DNA from 2 places in the Ruegeria sp. AP12 genome. Region 1 is predicted to be linked to the other one. Evidence: riboswitches for the same ligand, from Rfam matches in the RefSeq annotation. Region 1 holds a riboswitch; the other holds the start of a gene.

Region 1 (9,224 bases):
GCCTTGTCGGGGTCGAACGTCTTCTGCTCAAGCTCGGCGTTGAAGTATTTCTGGCCCGATCCGATCGGGTGGTCGTTACCAACCGCGCCATAGCCCAGCAGGATTTTGTCGACCAATTCCTGCCGGTCGATGCCCCATTTGATCGCCTGACGGATATTGTTGTCATCAAACGGCGCGGTATTTGTCAGCATCGGGAACGAGTAATGCTGGGTGCCCGCCACCGAATGCAGCGTGACATTGGGATCGCGCGAGATGAATTTGGCGGTTTTCGGATCGACCTTGTCGGCAACGTCAACGGTGCCCGCCGACAGGGCCGCCATACGCGCGGTCGTATCCAGCAGCACCAGCAGCTTCCATTCATCCACATGGGCCACATCATCGTTCCAATGGTTGGCATGACGCACCAGATCGGCTGAGATGCCGGGCTGGAAATCGGTCAACTGATAGGCCCCGCAGCCAATGCCCGACTGCCAGTCGATACTGTCACCCTCGGCGGGCAGAATGGCAAAACGAAAGTCGCTGAGGATGGCCGGAAAGTCCGCATTGCCGCCTTCCAGTTCAAACACGATGGTTTGCGGCCCGTCGGCACGGACCGCTTTGACCCCTGCCAGCAGCGGCGCACCGGTCGAGGTCGAACCCTCGCCCCGGTGATAATTGATCGACGCGATCACATCGTCCGAGGTCACGCTGCGGCCATTGTGAAACTCGACCCCGTCGCGCAACTGGAACGTCCAGACCGAGGCATCCGGCGACGCTTCCCAGGATTGGGCAATCGAAGGCTGCACATTGCTGTCGGCGTCAACAGCCGTCAGGAAGCCGTTCATGCCCAGGCTCAACGGGATCAGGAAGCCTGCCGAAATCTGCCCCGGATCCAGTTGTTCGGTGGATGCGCCGTGGCCGATCCCTGCGACCATGCTGCCGCCTTTCTTGGGTGTCGCAGCGATTGCCCGGTCAGCCAGCAAGGTTGCAGCGCTGACGGTCATCCCGGTTGCCAGTACCCCACGCATGAACTGGCGGCGGTCCACCTGACGCATTTGCAGGCGGTATTCCAGTTGCCGCACAGACTGAAATTTATCCATTGCTTGACCTCCCCTGGGCATGGATGCGTTGGCCCAAGGATTGCGCGCCCAAATGGGCTTAACAATAACGCCAGATTATGCTTTCTTTAGCGAGTTTAAGCGAAAGACCAACCGCATATGCATGAACATCTGGCAACGAACCTGCGCTATCTTTGCGCCGACCACCCCTCGGTTGCTGCGGTATGCAGGGACATCGGAATCAACCACCAACAATTCGCCAAATACCTCAGCGGTCGCAGTCAGCCCTCGCCCAATAACCTGCGCCGGATCGGTCGGTTCTTTGGCGTTGACGAGCATATTTTGCTGGGCGACCCGGCCGAGTTGCGCCGCCACACCACCCGATTGGCCAAAACCGAAGCCGATCGACGACGGGACCCGCTGATCGACGTGTTTCCGGGCGATCTTCAAAGATTGCGACCTTTTCTGGGATCGTATCAGGTGTTCTTTCGCGCGCCCAACGATCCGACCAAAGTGATTGTCAACGTAGCCTTCTTGGATGAGCGCAACGGGACCGTCTACAGCCGGATTGTCGAAGCGCTGAGCGAAGGGAAATCTTCGACGCGCCGTTGGACGCGGTGTGATGGCAAAGCGGCCTTCCGCGCCGGTCAGGTGTTTGTCGTCGATGCCGAGCGCGGACCGGACGCACCGCTAAGCCTGTATATACTGAACAAACCACACAGGGACAAATCGCGGCTGTTGTTTGGCACAATGTCCTATCTGGCCTCGCTTTCGGGCCGGGCGCCGACCTCATCACCTGTTGTATGGAAGAAGGTTGAAAGTTACCGCTCGGTGCGCGAACTCTTTGCCAATAGCGGCAGCTTCGACCTGCACAGTCCAAGGGTCGAATCCAAGATCCGCCAGCATCTGAGTCAGGTATCGGGATAAGGGCAGACTTCTGCCAACCGATCACCCCAGATAGTCGCGCAGTTCTGGCGGCGGGTTTTCGAATAGCAGGCCTGTCGCTGCCGGAGGATGCGCCTGTCCGTTGGCCACAAGAACGGTTTGACTTGCGATCCGTCGCGCATCCTGCGGGTCGTGGCTGACCATCATCAGGGTCGTTCCGGTTTCCGCCAGCAAATCCGCGACAAGGTCCAGCATCTCTGCCTTCAACGCGGGTCCAAGGGCCGCGAAGGGTTCGTCCAGCAACAGTAGCTGTCGCCGCTGCACAAGAACCCGCGCCAAAGCCACCCGGCTTTGCTGGCCACCGGACAACTCGGCCGGTTTGCGTGCCTCGAACCCGGACAGGGCCACGCGCGCCAGTGCAGTCTGAACCTGCGACTGCTCAGCGTCAGTCAGGCGTCCGTTGGGGCGCAGGCCCAAGGCCACATTCTGCGCGACGGTCAGATGTGGGAACAGATTTCCGTCCTGAAACAGCATCGCCACGGGGCGCTTGCCCGGCGCGCGGTCGGAAATCCGCGCGCCTTGCCACAGGATCTGCCCCTGCCTGAGATCGCGAAACCCGGCAATCGCCTCCAGCAGCGTTGACTTGCCCGCACCGGACGGGCCGATGATTGCCACGCTGGCACCCGCCTCGACCTGAAAACCCGCATGCAGCGAGAAGCCGCCATTTTCGATGACGCAACCCTCAAGTTTCAGCATGCGCTCGCCCTCCACGATCCAAAAGCCAGAATGCGCCCATCGACAACACCAATAGCAACAGCGCCGCCCCGGCTGCGGCCTGCATCTGATACGCCCCCATCAGGCGGTAAATCTGCAGCGGCAGGGTCGCAACCTGCGGGTCGGCAAACAAGGCGATCACGCCCAGATCGCCCATCGACAACGCCGCCGCCAACCCTGCGGCAAAGCCGATTTGCGCGCGCATACGCGGCAGCAGGACGCGCGTGAAGAAGGGCCATCTGGTCATATCCAGCGACAGCGCCAGCCGCCCGTGCCGGGTGACCACATCACGCGCAGCAGGCACCAGAATGCGCAGCGCAAACGGCAGCGCCATCACCGCATTCACCAACGCGGTCACCGGCAAGGCCAGCGATGTGGGGCTGATCACCGGTCGGATCAGAATGAACAGGCCGGTGCCAATCACCAGAGGTGAGGCCGCAAGGCCCAGAATGCCGCTGATTTCGACAATGCCATGTCGCCCGGTTGCAACCGCCATCGCCATAGGCAACGCCAGCGTCAGCAAAACGGCGGTACTGACCGCTGCCACCAGAACCGAGGTCAGCGCCGCGCGGAAGACCAACGCGGGCATGTCGAATATCCCGCCGATCCCCGAGATCACGACCGCCGCCAGCGGCAACAGCAGAAACGCCGCCGCGGCGATGATCCAGAACGTGTCGAAGACGGGTGCCCCTCCATCCCAGCGGCGAATGGCCCGGTCCAGCCCGGTGCCAAAGCCGTCACCCCGCGAAAACCGAAGGGCAGCCAGAGCAGCGGCGGCAGTCAGGGCCAGTTGCAGCGCGGAAAGCAGCGCGGCGCGGCCCAGATCGAAATCGTAGGTGAAGGATTGATAGATCGCCAATTCGATGGTTGTTGCGCGCGGCCCCCCTCCCAACGTCAGGGCGACGGCAAAACTGGTCAGGCAAATCGCGAAGATCACCGCCAGCACGCCGGGCAGGATGCGTTTCAGCATCGGTAGTTCGATCAGACGGAACATCGCCATTCCGTCACAGCCCAGTTGCGCGGCCAGACGGAACCTCTCGGCGGGGATTTCCTGCCACGCCTGCAAGATCAGCCGTGTGGCAAGCGGCAAGTTGAAGAACACATGCGCCAGCACGACGCCGTGCAACCCGTAGATCCGTATGGGCGGCAGGCCGAAAAGGCCCAGAACGTCGGAAATCCAGCCCGCCCGACCAAAGACCTGCAACAGACCAAGGATTGCGACGATGACCGGCAGGATAAACGGTGCACCCAGCAGCGCGATCAGCGCGCGCCGCCCCGGAAATCGCCGCCGGGCCAGTGCACGGGCCACAGGGATCGCAAGGGCCGCGCTGAACAGAGCCGACAAGATGGCCTGCACCAGCGTAAAGCGCAACGCGGCCCAGTCCGCCGGGCCGAACCCGCCGGCTGCATCAGCCCGCAGGGCAACGGCGGCCAGCGTCCCAAGGATCAGCGCAGCGACAAGCGCCGCTGCGCCAACACCCGGCCAGGGGCTTACTGGCTGAGCGCGCCCAGCCATTCCGCAAGCGCCTGATCCCGCGCAACGGCGGCCTCATCCGGGGACAACAACAGCGACTTTTCGGGGGTGATCAGCGTATCGAACCCTTCGGGCAGGCCCGATGCCGGAGTCACTGCCGGATACATCCAGTTGGTCGTGGGAATGATCTGCTGGAATGCGTCCGAGACCATGAATTGCAGAAACTGATCTGCCAGTTCCGGCTGATCGGTTCCGGCCAGTTTCCCGGCCACTTCCACCTGCATATAGTGACCTTCGTCAAAAGCCGCCGCCGCCTTGCTGGCGTCTTCTTCGGCAATCAGATGATAGGCGGGTGATGTGGTATAGCTGAGGACCATGTCGGCCTCACCTTCCAGAAACAGCCCGTACGCCTCGGACCAACCCTTAGTCACGGTTACGATATTGTCGGCCAGACCGGCCCAAATCTGGGGCGCGTCATCGCCATAGGCCGCCTTGACCCACAACAGCAGACCCAGACCGGGGGTCGAGGAGCGCGGGTCCTGAATGATGATCTTGGTGTCGCTGTCGGCCAGGTCCCGGAAATTCGCAGGGGCCGCAGCATCCGCGTTGTGAACAAAGGCGAAATAGCCCCAGTCATAGGGGGCAAACACGTCATCCGACCACTCGATCGGCAGCGCATATTCAGCGGTCACTGCGCTTGGCGCAAACAGGCCGGTTTCCTTGGCGGCGGTGATCAGGTTGGTATCCAGACCCAACACCACATCCGCGTCCGAGCTTTCGCCCTCAAGCCGGATGCGCGACAGAAGCGCTGCGCCGTCTTCAACGCCAACAAGGTTCAGGTCACAATCACAGACGGCCTCGAACGCCTCTTTGACCTTGGGACCGGGGCCCCAATCCGAGACGAAGCTGTCATAGGTGTAAACGGTCAGCTGAGGTTTGTCGTCCGCCATGGCGGCTGTTGCACTCAGAATTCCCGCAGCAATCAGCAGATGTTTCATGTCATCCTCCATTGCGGCGAGAGGGCAAGGATGGATGAACCGTTACCTTTCCCTCCGCCGGTTCTAGCCGGTTCAGGTTCAACGGGTTCGCCCATGGCATCTCAGCGTTTTTGTCACGCACCCCGAGGTAAAAGCCTGACTAGGGGGGAACGGATCAAAAGACAACCAGATTCGCTGCCCGCAGGTGCCGCCTGAAAGGGCCGCGTCGGGCCGAAACCGGGCAGGAAATTTCCGATAATGCCCAAAACAAGGGCCAAAAAAACGGATTGTTTTGCGCCCGATCCGATTTTTGGGAAATTCGTCCTGTCTGAGCGCTGGTCATTCCACTGAAGACCCCATATGAGGAACGCCACGCGTTTAACAGGCAGAAAAACAGTCCCGTGTTCGACCTTCCCGCGCAGCGCGCGCATCTCTCCGAAAAATATGATCTTGCCCCCTCGCCCGAGCTTGCCGAAAGCATGAGCGATATCTACGACCGCATGTCCCGTGTGGTGTCGCCGATGGATTGGGCGATCTACGCGCCTTACGTCAAGGCGATCAACGATCTGAAGGCCAGGCGCAACGCGGTCATTCTGGGCCACAACTACATGACGCCCGAGATTTACCATGGCATTTCGGATTTCGGCGGCGACAGCCTGCAACTGGCCATCAAGGCGACCGAGGTCGAAGCGGATGTGATCGTGCAATGCGGTGTGCATTTCATGGCCGAGACGTCGAAGATTCTAAGCCCCGACAAAACCGTGCTGATGCCGGATATGGAAGCCGGATGCTCGTTGGCGGAATCCATCACCGCCGAAGGCGTCGAGGAAATGCGACGCCGCTATCCCGGTGCGCCGGTCGTGTCTTATGTGAACACAACGGCCGAGGTCAAAGCGGCCTCGGACATCTGCTGTACCTCATCGAACGCGGCGCAGATCGTTGCGGCGCAGGACAGCCATACCGTCATCATGACCCCGGATCAGTATCTGGCCCAAAACGTGGCGCGGGACGTGCCGCAGAAAAACGTGGTCTGGTGGGAAGGTTCATGCATCGTGCACGAACAATACAGCGCCAGCGATCTGCGCGACTTCCGCGAATGGAACCCAGGCACGCGTCTGATTGCCCACCCCGAATGCCCGCCGGATGTGGTGGCCGAGGCTGATTTCTCGGGCTCGACCAGCGGGATCATCAAATACGTCACGGATGAGAAGCCGGAAAAGGCGTTGCTGATCACCGAATGTTCGATGGCGTCGAATATCGCGGATTCTCTGCCCGAAGTCGATTTTGTCGGCCCCTGCAACATGTGCCCTTACATGAAGAAAATCACGCTGGAAAAGGTGCTGTTCGCGCTGGATACCATGACCGGTCAGGTCGAGGTGGATGCCGAAGTGGCGGACAAGGCCCGCCTGTCGGTGCAACGCATGATCGACCTGTCGCGCCAGTTGGGTATTTGATCGGCGATATGCAAACCGTTCAGACACCGCGTGTGGTGATCATCGGGGCCGGGCTGGCGGCGGTCTATACGGCGCTGAAACTGGCCCCCTGCCCCGTGGTGATGATCTCACCCGAACCGCTTGGATCCGGCGCAAGCTCGGCCTGGGCGCAGGGTGGCGTTGCGGCGGCGATGGCGCGGACGGACAGCCCGCAGGCCCATGCCGAGGACACGATGCGCGCCGGGGCCGGGTCGGTTCTGCGCGAGGTGGCCGAGTTTGTGACCAAGGCGGCACCTGAACATATCCTTGATCTGTCCGATTTGGGCACCGGGTTCGACCGCACCGCCGATGGCAGCTTTGTTCAATCGCGCGAGGCAGCGCATTCCGCCGCGCGGGTCGTTCGCGTCAAGGGCGATCAGGCCGGGGCCGAGATCATGCGCGCGCTGATTGTGGCCCTACGCGAAACCCCGTCGATTCAGGTCATCGAAGATGCGCTGGCGGTTGGGCTGGACAGCGACGGCGCGCAGGTCAGCGGTGTCTATCTGACCAGCGCCGATGCGCCAGGCGCGCCACACGTTCTGCTGCGCGGGTCTGCGCATGTGTTGGCAACGGGTGGTTCGGCGGGTCTTTACGCCCAGACCACAAACCCTGCGCGCATCCGGGGTCAGGGTATCGGCATGGCCGCGCGCGCCGGTGCACGGATTGCCGACGCTGAATTCGTCCAGTTTCACCCCACCGCCATCGACGTCGGCGAAGACCCCACCCCGCTGGCGACCGAAGCCCTGCGCGGCGAAGGGGCGGTTCTGATCGACGGCGATGGGCATCGGTTCATGCCCGACATTCACCCCGATGCCGATCTGGCCCCGCGCGACACTGTTGCCCGAGCCGTCTACACACAGGCACAGACGGGCAAGCGCCCGGCGCTGGACACCCGCGCGGCGATTGGCGCACAGATCGCGGACCATTTCCCGGCAGTGACCGAGGCCTGTTTGCGTCACGGTCTCGACCCGGTGCGCGATCCGATCCCGGTGACCGCCTCGGCGCATTACCATATGGGCGGCATCGAAACCGATCTGGCGGGCCGCAGTTCGCTGAACGGGCTTTGGGCTTGTGGCGAGGCGGCTTCGACCGGGTTGCACGGCGCGAACCGGCTGGCGTCGAACGGATTGCTTGAGGCGCTGGTCTTTGCCCGCGCCTGCGCACAGGACATTGCAACCGTTGTGTCCGGGCAGCCTGCGCCAAAGGTCGATGTTACGCTTATCCCCGACAGCGCGACCGAACAGACCCCGGATCTGGCTGCATTGCGCCATGCCATGACCCAGCATGTGGGCGTTGTCCGCGATCAGGCCGGTCTGCATCGCGCCCTGACCGAAATCGCGGCGCTTGAGGCCCGGCATCCGGGCTCTGACGTGTTTCTGAACATGACCGCCACCGCCACGCTGATCGCCGCCGCCGCGCTTTTGCGCGAGGAAAGCCGTGGCGCGCATTACCGCTCTGATTTCCCCGACCTTACCCCCGGCCCCGGCCAACGCTCGGCCCTAACGCTGAACGAGGCGCTGACCCTGCGGGACCGCATTGCAAAGGACGCAGCATGACCCATCCGGCCCTGCCCGACATGATCCTTGAACCTTTGGTGCGCTCGGCACTGATGGAGGATTTGGGTGCCTATGGCGACATCACCACCCAGACCGTAATCCCGTCAGATACGACCTATGCGGCCCGCTTGAACGCGCGCGAAGATGCCGTGGTCTCGGGGATGCAGGTCGCCGCGCTGGCGTTTCGTCTGGTCGATCCTTCGCTGGAAATCTCGACACATATCGCGGATGGCCAGCGTTGCGCCAAGGGCGATACCCTGATGGAGATCACGGGCAAGGCATCCTCGATCCTGTCGGCTGAGCGCGTGGCACTGAACTTTGCCGGGCGGCTGTGCGGCGTGGCAACGTCCACAGCGGCTTTGGTCGCCGAAACCAGGGGCACCCGCGCGCGTATCACTTGCACGCGAAAGACCACGCCCGGCCTGCGCATCGTCGAAAAACAGGCGGTTCTGCATGGCGGTGGGTTCAACCACCGGTTCTCACTATCGGATGCGATCCTGATCAAGGACAACCACATCGCGGCGGCAGGCGGCGTGCGCGCGGTGCTTGAGGCGACGCATGCCCGCGCCTCGCACATGATGAAGGTCGAGATCGAGGTGGATACGCTGGATCAATTGGCCCAAGTGCTTGAGGTTGGCGGTGCCGATGTTGTGCTGCTGGACAACATGTCGCCTGCAACCTTGGCCGAGGCAGTCGCGCTGGTGAACGGTCGGTTGGTCACTGAAGCCTCGGGCAATGTCACGCGCGAAACGGTGGCAGCCATTGCAGCGACCGGCGTGGATTTCATATCCTCCGGCGCGCTGACCCATTCCTATCGGACTATCGATCTGGGTCTGGACTTCTAAGCCCGATCCGCCGCGCTTAGCGCATGACAAACGGATCCGGGATCGGGTCATCGCTGGTGCGCAGCCAGACCGATTTGATCTTGGTGTAATCCAGCGCCGCTTGCAGACCCCCTTCGCGCCCGTGGCCCGACAGACCGTGGCCCCCAAACGGCGCAATCGGGCTGACGGCGCGGTAGGTGTTCACCCAGACAATCCCCGCGCGGA
Region 2 (6,585 bases), on a different contig from region 1:
TCACTCTGGGCAAGATGAAGGAAACCGCCGAGAGCTATCTGGGTGAGGACGTCACGCAGGCGGTTATCACCGTTCCGGCCTACTTCAACGACGCACAGCGTCAGGCCACCAAAGACGCCGGTAAAATCGCCGGTCTGGAAGTGCTGCGGATCATCAACGAACCGACCGCCGCCGCGCTGGCCTATGGTCTGGACAAGGAAGATACCCAAACCATCGCGGTTTATGACCTTGGCGGTGGTACCTTCGACGTGACCATTCTGGAAATCGACGACGGGTTGTTCGAGGTCAAATCGACCAACGGTGACACCTTCCTGGGTGGTGAAGACTTTGACATGCGCATCGTCAACTACCTGGCGGATGAGTTCAAAAAGGAACACGGCGTTGATCTGTCTCAGGACAAGATGGCTCTGCAGCGTCTGAAAGAAGCCGCTGAAAAAGCCAAGATCGAACTGTCCTCGACCTCGCAGACCGAGATCAACCAACCGTTCATTTCGATGGGCTCGAACGGTCAGCCGCTGCACATGGTCATGAAACTGACCCGTGCCAAGCTGGAATCGCTGGTGGGCGATCTGATCAAGAAATCGATGAAGCCCTGCGCCGCCGCGCTGAAAGACGCCGGTCTGTCGGCGGGCGACGTCGATGAGGTTGTTCTGGTCGGTGGTATGACCCGGATGCCGAAAGTGATCGAAGAGGTCACCAAATTCTTCGGCAAAGAGCCGCACAAGGGCGTGAACCCGGACGAAGTTGTCGCCATGGGCGCCGCCATTCAGGCCGGTGTTCTGCAGGGCGACGTCAAGGATGTTGTTCTGCTGGACGTGACCCCGCTGTCGCTGGGGATTGAAACTCTGGGCGGCGTGTTCACCCGTCTGATCGACCGCAACACGACCATCCCGACGAAAAAGTCTCAGGTCTTCTCGACCGCCGAAGACAACCAGAACGCCGTGACCATCCGCGTGTTCCAGGGTGAGCGTGAAATGGCCTCGGACAACAAGATCCTGGGTCAGTTCAACCTTGAAGACATCCCGCCCGCACCGCGCGGTATGCCGCAGATCGAGGTGACGTTTGACATCGACGCCAACGGCATTGTCTCGGTTTCGGCCAAGGACAAAGGCACCGGCAAAGAGCAGAAGATCACCATCCAGGCATCTGGCGGCCTGTCCGACGAGGACATCGAAAAGATGGTCAAGGACGCCGAAGAGAACGCGGAAGCCGACAAGGAACGCCGCGAGCTGGTCGATGCCAAGAACCAGGCGGAAAGCCTCATCCACTCGACCGAAAAGTCGATGGAAGAGCATGCCGACAAGGTTGACCCGACCACCATCGAAGCCATCGAGCTGGCGATTGCCGCGCTGAAGGACGAGCTGGAGACCGAGAATGCCGACAAGATCAAGTCGGGCATTCAGAACGTGACCGAAGCGGCCATGAAGCTGGGCGAAGCCATCTACAAGGCGCAAGCCGAAGAGGGCGAAGAAGAACCGGCAGCAGCAGATGCCGCGCCGGGCGATGATGATATTGTCGACGCCGAGTTTGAAGATCTGGACGACGACAAGCGTAACTAACGGGTAACCGGGCCAATGCGGGCCGGTCCGGTTGCCGGGCCGGCCCGATTACGTTGAGGCAGAAGGAAACACTGATGTCAAAACGCGACTACTACGATGTGCTCGGCGTGACCAAGGGCGCATCGGCGGACGAGATCAAAAAGGGTTTTCGCAAGAAAGCCAAAGAGTTGCATCCCGACCGCAACAAGGACAACCCGGATGCCGAGGCGCAGTTCAAGGAAGCCAACGAGGCTTATGACGTGCTGCGCGACGCCGACAAGAAAGCGGCCTATGACCGGTTTGGTCATGCCGCATTCGAAAACGGTATGGGCGGCGGGGGCCGTCCCGGCGGCGGCTTTGGTCAGGGCGATTTTTCCAGCGCGTTCTCGGACGTTTTCGACGATCTGTTCGGCGATTTCATGGGCGGGCAGCGGGGCGGTGGCGGACGTCGCGCGGCGCGTGGTTCGGACCTGCGCTATAATCTGCGCGTATCGTTGGAAGAGGCTTACGCGGGGCTGCAGAAAACCATCAACGTGCCCGCCGCAGTGGCGTGTTCGTCCTGTGAAGGCACGGGTGCCGAAGGCGGCGCAGAGCCCACCACCTGTCCGACCTGTTCCGGCATGGGCAAGGTTCGCGCGCAGCAGGGGTTCTTTACCGTTGAACGCACCTGCCCGACCTGTTCGGGATTGGGCCAGATCATCAAGAACCCATGCAAATCCTGCAATGGCGCGGGCCGTGTCGAAAAAGAACGCGCCCTGTCGGTGAACATCCCTGCCGGTGTTGAAACCGGTACCCGTATCCGCTTGGCCGGTGAAGGCGAAGCCGGAATGCGCGGTGGCCCTCCGGGTGATCTCTATATTTTTGTAGAGGTTTCGGATCACAAGCTGTTCGAACGCGACAGCGTGAACCTTTACTGCCGCGTGCCGGTCAGCATGGCCAAGGCCGCGCTGGGTGGATCGATCGAAGTTCCAACCATCGACGGTGGCCGCGGTCGGGTGCAAATCCCGGCAGGCAGCCAGTCGGGTCGTCAGATGCGTCTGCGCGGCAAGGGCATGCCCGCCCTTCGCGGTGGCGGTGTTGGCGACATGTTCATCGAACTGGCCGTGGAAACTCCGGTCAACCTGACCAGCCGTCAGAAAGAGCTTCTGCGTGAGTTTGATGATCTGGGGGAAGATAACCACCCGGAATCCAAAAGCTTTTTCTCGTCCGTCAAGTCCTTTTGGGACGGGATGAAAGGTTAAGGCGGACTGCCCTATTCGGGCGGTCGTCCGCTATTGGGGGCTCTGCCCCCCCGCCGCCCGTACCGGGCGTCTCCCCCGAGATATTTGTAGCCAGATGAAGCAAGGGATCCTTTATTCATCTGGCCCAAAATACCTCGGAGCGCGAGGCAGAGCCTCGCATTTTCCCCCGCAATTCAAACGCCGCTTTGGTCTTAACCTCTTGCCCAAAGTGGCCTTATGACCTGTGGATTGGCGCTTGATTTCCAGCGCCTGCCCTGAGATTGTCCGCATCAACCGTTGGGGTGCCCTGATCAAAGGGCTGAGAGGCGTGAACGCGCTAACCCATCGAACCTGATCCGGGCAATACCGGCGTAGGGAACGGTCTAACGCATACAGACGTTTTCCATGCCCGCGTTGCCCCCAAAATGAAGGAGCGACGACGTGGCAGCAATTGCCCTGTCCATAGCAGGATCCGACAGCGGCGGCGGCGCTGGGATTCAGGCCGATCTGAAGGCGATGTCGGCTTTGGGTGTTTACGGCTCCAGCGTCATCACTGCCGTTACGGCGCAGAATACGCAGGCGGTTACGGCTGTGCACGGTATCCCGCCGGACGTGATCGCCGCGCAGGTCGAGGCGGTGCTGACCGATCTGAATGTTGGCGCGATCAAGATCGGCATGCTGGCAACGCCTGAAATCATCCAAACCGTAGCGCGGGCACTATCGGAGTTTGACGGCCCCATCGTTTTGGATCCGGTGATGATTGCGAAATCCGGCGATGCCTTGCTGGCGGACGCGGCGGTGCAGACCCTCCGTGACGTCCTGTTGCCCCGCGCGAGTGTTTTGACACCGAACCTGCCCGAGGCCGCTTGCCTGCTGGATCAGCAAGCTGCGGCGTCGCGAAGCGAGATGATCGAACAGGGCAAGGCGCTGTGCGCAATGGGAGCGCGCACGGTTCTAATGAAAGGTGGCCATGGAACGGGTGATATCTGCCACGATGTGCTGATCGGTGAAACAGGTGTTGTGGCCGAGTTTCAGGCACCAAGGCAAAACACCAGAAACACGCATGGAACGGGTTGCACCCTGTCCTCGGCGATTGCGGCCGGTCTGGCGAAGGGTATGGCGCTGCCCGAGGCGGTGGCCGAAGCGCATGACTATCTGCAAGGCGCGATTGCGCGGGCGGATGAGTTGAATGTCGGATCGGGGCACGGGCCGGTGCATCATTTTCACCGGGTTTGGCCCGGATGACGCTCTGGTCTGTCATAGGGGCCGGGGTTGCCGGATTGGCCGTTGCCAGCGAGCTGGTCTCGCGCGGCGAACGGGTGCAGGTCTTTGACCCCGCTGGCCCGCCCGGTCCGCATGGGTGTTCGTGGTGGGCGGGCGGCATGCTGGCCCCGTGGTGCGAATACGAAAACGCCGAGGAACCCGTTTTGCGGTTGGGTCAGATGGCCATTGCCTGGTGGGCGGAGCGAACGCAGGTGCATCGCAATGGCACTCTGGTCGTGGCGAATGCCAGGGATGTGCCGGACTTGTGCCGCTTCGCGCGTCGGACCGAAGCGTTTACCGAAGTAGATCGTGCGAAATTGTCCGAATTAGAGCCTGATTTGTATGGATTCGGACAGGGCTTGTTTTTTGAAGGGGAGGCTCACCTTGATCCACGACAGGCGCTGCATGACCTGTACCGCAATCTCAAGGAACAGGGTGTCGAATTCCGCAACGATCACGCGCCTGCGCAGTTGGATAACCTCATCGACTGCCGCGGGCTGACGGCGCGGGATGTGTTGCAGGACCTGCGCGGCGTGAAGGGCGAGATGCTGGTCGTGCGCTGCCCTGACGTGACCCTGACGCGTCCGGTTCGTCTGCTGCATCCGCGTATCCCGCTTTATATCGTGCCGCGTGGCGATGGCATCTACATGCTGGGTGCCACGATGATCGAAAGCGAAGACAGCAGCCGTATCACGGCCCGGTCGATGCTGGAGCTGCTCAGCGCCGCCTATGCGCTGAACCCTGCATTTGGCGAGGCCGAGGTGCTGGAAATTGGCGTCGATCTGCGCCCCGCCTTCCCGGACAACCTGCCGCGCATTCGGCGTCTGGGCGGGACGATCTATGCCAACGGGCTCTACCGTCACGGCTATTTGCTGGCCCCGGCGCTGGCGCAGGGCGTGGCCGATCTGGCGTTGGACAACAAACAGTCGGAGATGGTCGATGAAGATTGTGCTTAACGGTGAACCCAAGAACGTGATGGCCGTCACTTTGGCCGAGTTGTTGGAGGAGTGCGGTTTCTCGGGCCGCGTTGCGACGGCGGTGAATGAAGAATTTGTGCCCTCGGGCTTGCGCTTCGCCCATGCTTTGAACGAAGGCGACCGGGTCGAAATCCTGTCGCCGATGCAGGGGGGCTGAGGATGCGCAGTTTCTATGGCGTCGACCTGCCCAACCGGCTGATGCTGGGCACCGCGCAATATCCCAGCCCTGCGATTCTGGAACAGGCCTTCCGCGCAAGTGGCGCTGGCGTGGCCACGGTGTCTCTGCGGCGCGAATCCGGGGCGGGGCAGACATTCTGGCAGATGATCCGCGATCTGGGGGTGCGGGTGCTGCCCAACACCGCCGGGTGCCACACGGTGAAAGAGGCGGTGACAACCGCGCATATGGCGCGCGAGGTGTTCGAGACCCCTTGGATCAAGCTGGAACTGATCGGCCACACCGACAGCCTGCAACCGGACGTGTTCCAACTGGTCGAGGCCGCGCGAATTCTGACCGAGGACGGGTTCCAGGTCTTTCCCTATACCACCGATGATCTGATCGTGGGCGAACGGTTGTTAGGGGCCGGGTGCGAGGTTCTGATGCCCTGGGGTGCTCCTATCGGTTCGGGGCGCGGTTTGAACAACGAATACGCATTGCGTGCGATGCGGGCGGAATTTCCCGAAATTCCACTGGTAATCGATGCCGGGATTGGTCTGCCTAGCCATGCGGCCCATGCGATGGAACTGGGTTATAACGCCGTTCTTCTGAACACCGCTGTCGCGCGGGCCGGTGATCCGGTGCGCATGGCGCAGGCAATGGCGCACGCGGTTGAGGCCGGGCAACTGGCGCATCAGGCCGACCCGATCGAGGCGCGGGATATGGCCGAAGCCTCAACCCCTGTCATTGGAAAGGCGTTCCTGTCATGACGCTGGACCGTTTCTATCCGATCTTCGATCATTCGGACTGGTTGCGGCGGATGCTGCCTTTGGGTGTGAAGCTGGTGCAATTTCGTATCAAGGATCAATCGGGCGCGGTTGTTCGGGCGCAGATCGTGACCTCTCGCGATCTCTGCCGCGAGTATGGCGCGGTGCTGGTTGTCAATGACTATTGGCAGGCCGCCATCGATGCAGGCTGTGACTGGATCCATCTGGGGCAAGAGGATCTGGACGACGCCGATCTGAAAGCGATCCGCAAGGCTGGGCTGAAGCTGGGCGTCTCGACCCATGATGATGATGAGCTTGAGCGTGTGCTGACAATGGACCCCGACTATGTGGCGCTGGGCCCGGTCTATCCGACGATTCTAAAAAAGATGAAGTGGAAGCAGCAAGGCCTACCCAAAGTCACCGAATGGAAGGCCCGTGTGGGCGACATCCCTCTTGTCGGGATCGGCGGCATGAGCGTTGAGCGCGCGGAAGGGGTGCTTGAGGCTGGGGCGGACATCGTTTCGGTCGTGACAGACATCACCCTGAACCCCGACCCCGAGGCGCGCGTGCGCCAATGGATCGAGGTCACCAGATGAACCGCTATGCCCGCCAGATGATCCTGCCCGAGGTCGGCGCCGAAGGGCAGGCCCGCCTGTCGCGCGCGCG

What was found. A riboswitch is a leader RNA that binds a small molecule or an ion and turns the genes downstream of it on or off. The one in region 1 is predicted to bind thiamine pyrophosphate.
Region 2: it holds a riboswitch for thiamine pyrophosphate, as region 1 does, so the genes downstream of both, thiD (bifunctional hydroxymethylpyrimidine kinase/phosphomethylpyrimidine kinase) here and thiB (thiamine ABC transporter substrate binding subunit) in region 1, are expected to answer to the same signal.

The regions. Positions count from the first base shown of each region.
Region 1 covers NZ_JBQFVZ010000004.1:83,017-92,240, forward strand. The annotation lists gene ACR0E6_RS13075 (ABC transporter substrate-binding protein) at 1-1,079, opposite strand, end outside; gene ACR0E6_RS13080 (helix-turn-helix domain-containing protein) at 1,197-1,964, shown strand; gene ACR0E6_RS13085 (thiamine ABC transporter ATP-binding protein) at 1,986-2,678, opposite strand; gene ACR0E6_RS13090 (thiamine/thiamine pyrophosphate ABC transporter permease ThiP) at 2,665-4,212, opposite strand; gene thiB (thiamine ABC transporter substrate binding subunit) at 4,188-5,168, opposite strand; TPP riboswitch at 5,200-5,303, opposite strand; gene nadA (quinolinate synthase NadA) at 5,549-6,601, shown strand; gene ACR0E6_RS13105 (L-aspartate oxidase) at 6,610-8,175, shown strand; gene nadC (carboxylating nicotinate-nucleotide diphosphorylase) at 8,172-9,020, shown strand; gene ACR0E6_RS13115 (aldehyde dehydrogenase) at 9,037-9,224, opposite strand, start outside.
Region 2 covers NZ_JBQFVZ010000003.1:88,949-95,533, forward strand. The annotation lists gene dnaK (molecular chaperone DnaK) at 1-1,559, shown strand, start outside; gene dnaJ (molecular chaperone DnaJ) at 1,634-2,779, shown strand; TPP riboswitch at 3,047-3,153, shown strand; gene thiD (bifunctional hydroxymethylpyrimidine kinase/phosphomethylpyrimidine kinase) at 3,200-4,003, shown strand; gene ACR0E6_RS11370 (FAD-dependent oxidoreductase) at 4,000-4,977, shown strand; gene thiS (sulfur carrier protein ThiS) at 4,961-5,155, shown strand; gene ACR0E6_RS11380 (thiazole synthase) at 5,158-5,922, shown strand; gene ACR0E6_RS11385 (thiamine phosphate synthase) at 5,919-6,515, shown strand; gene ACR0E6_RS11390 (HesA/MoeB/ThiF family protein) at 6,512-6,585, shown strand, end outside.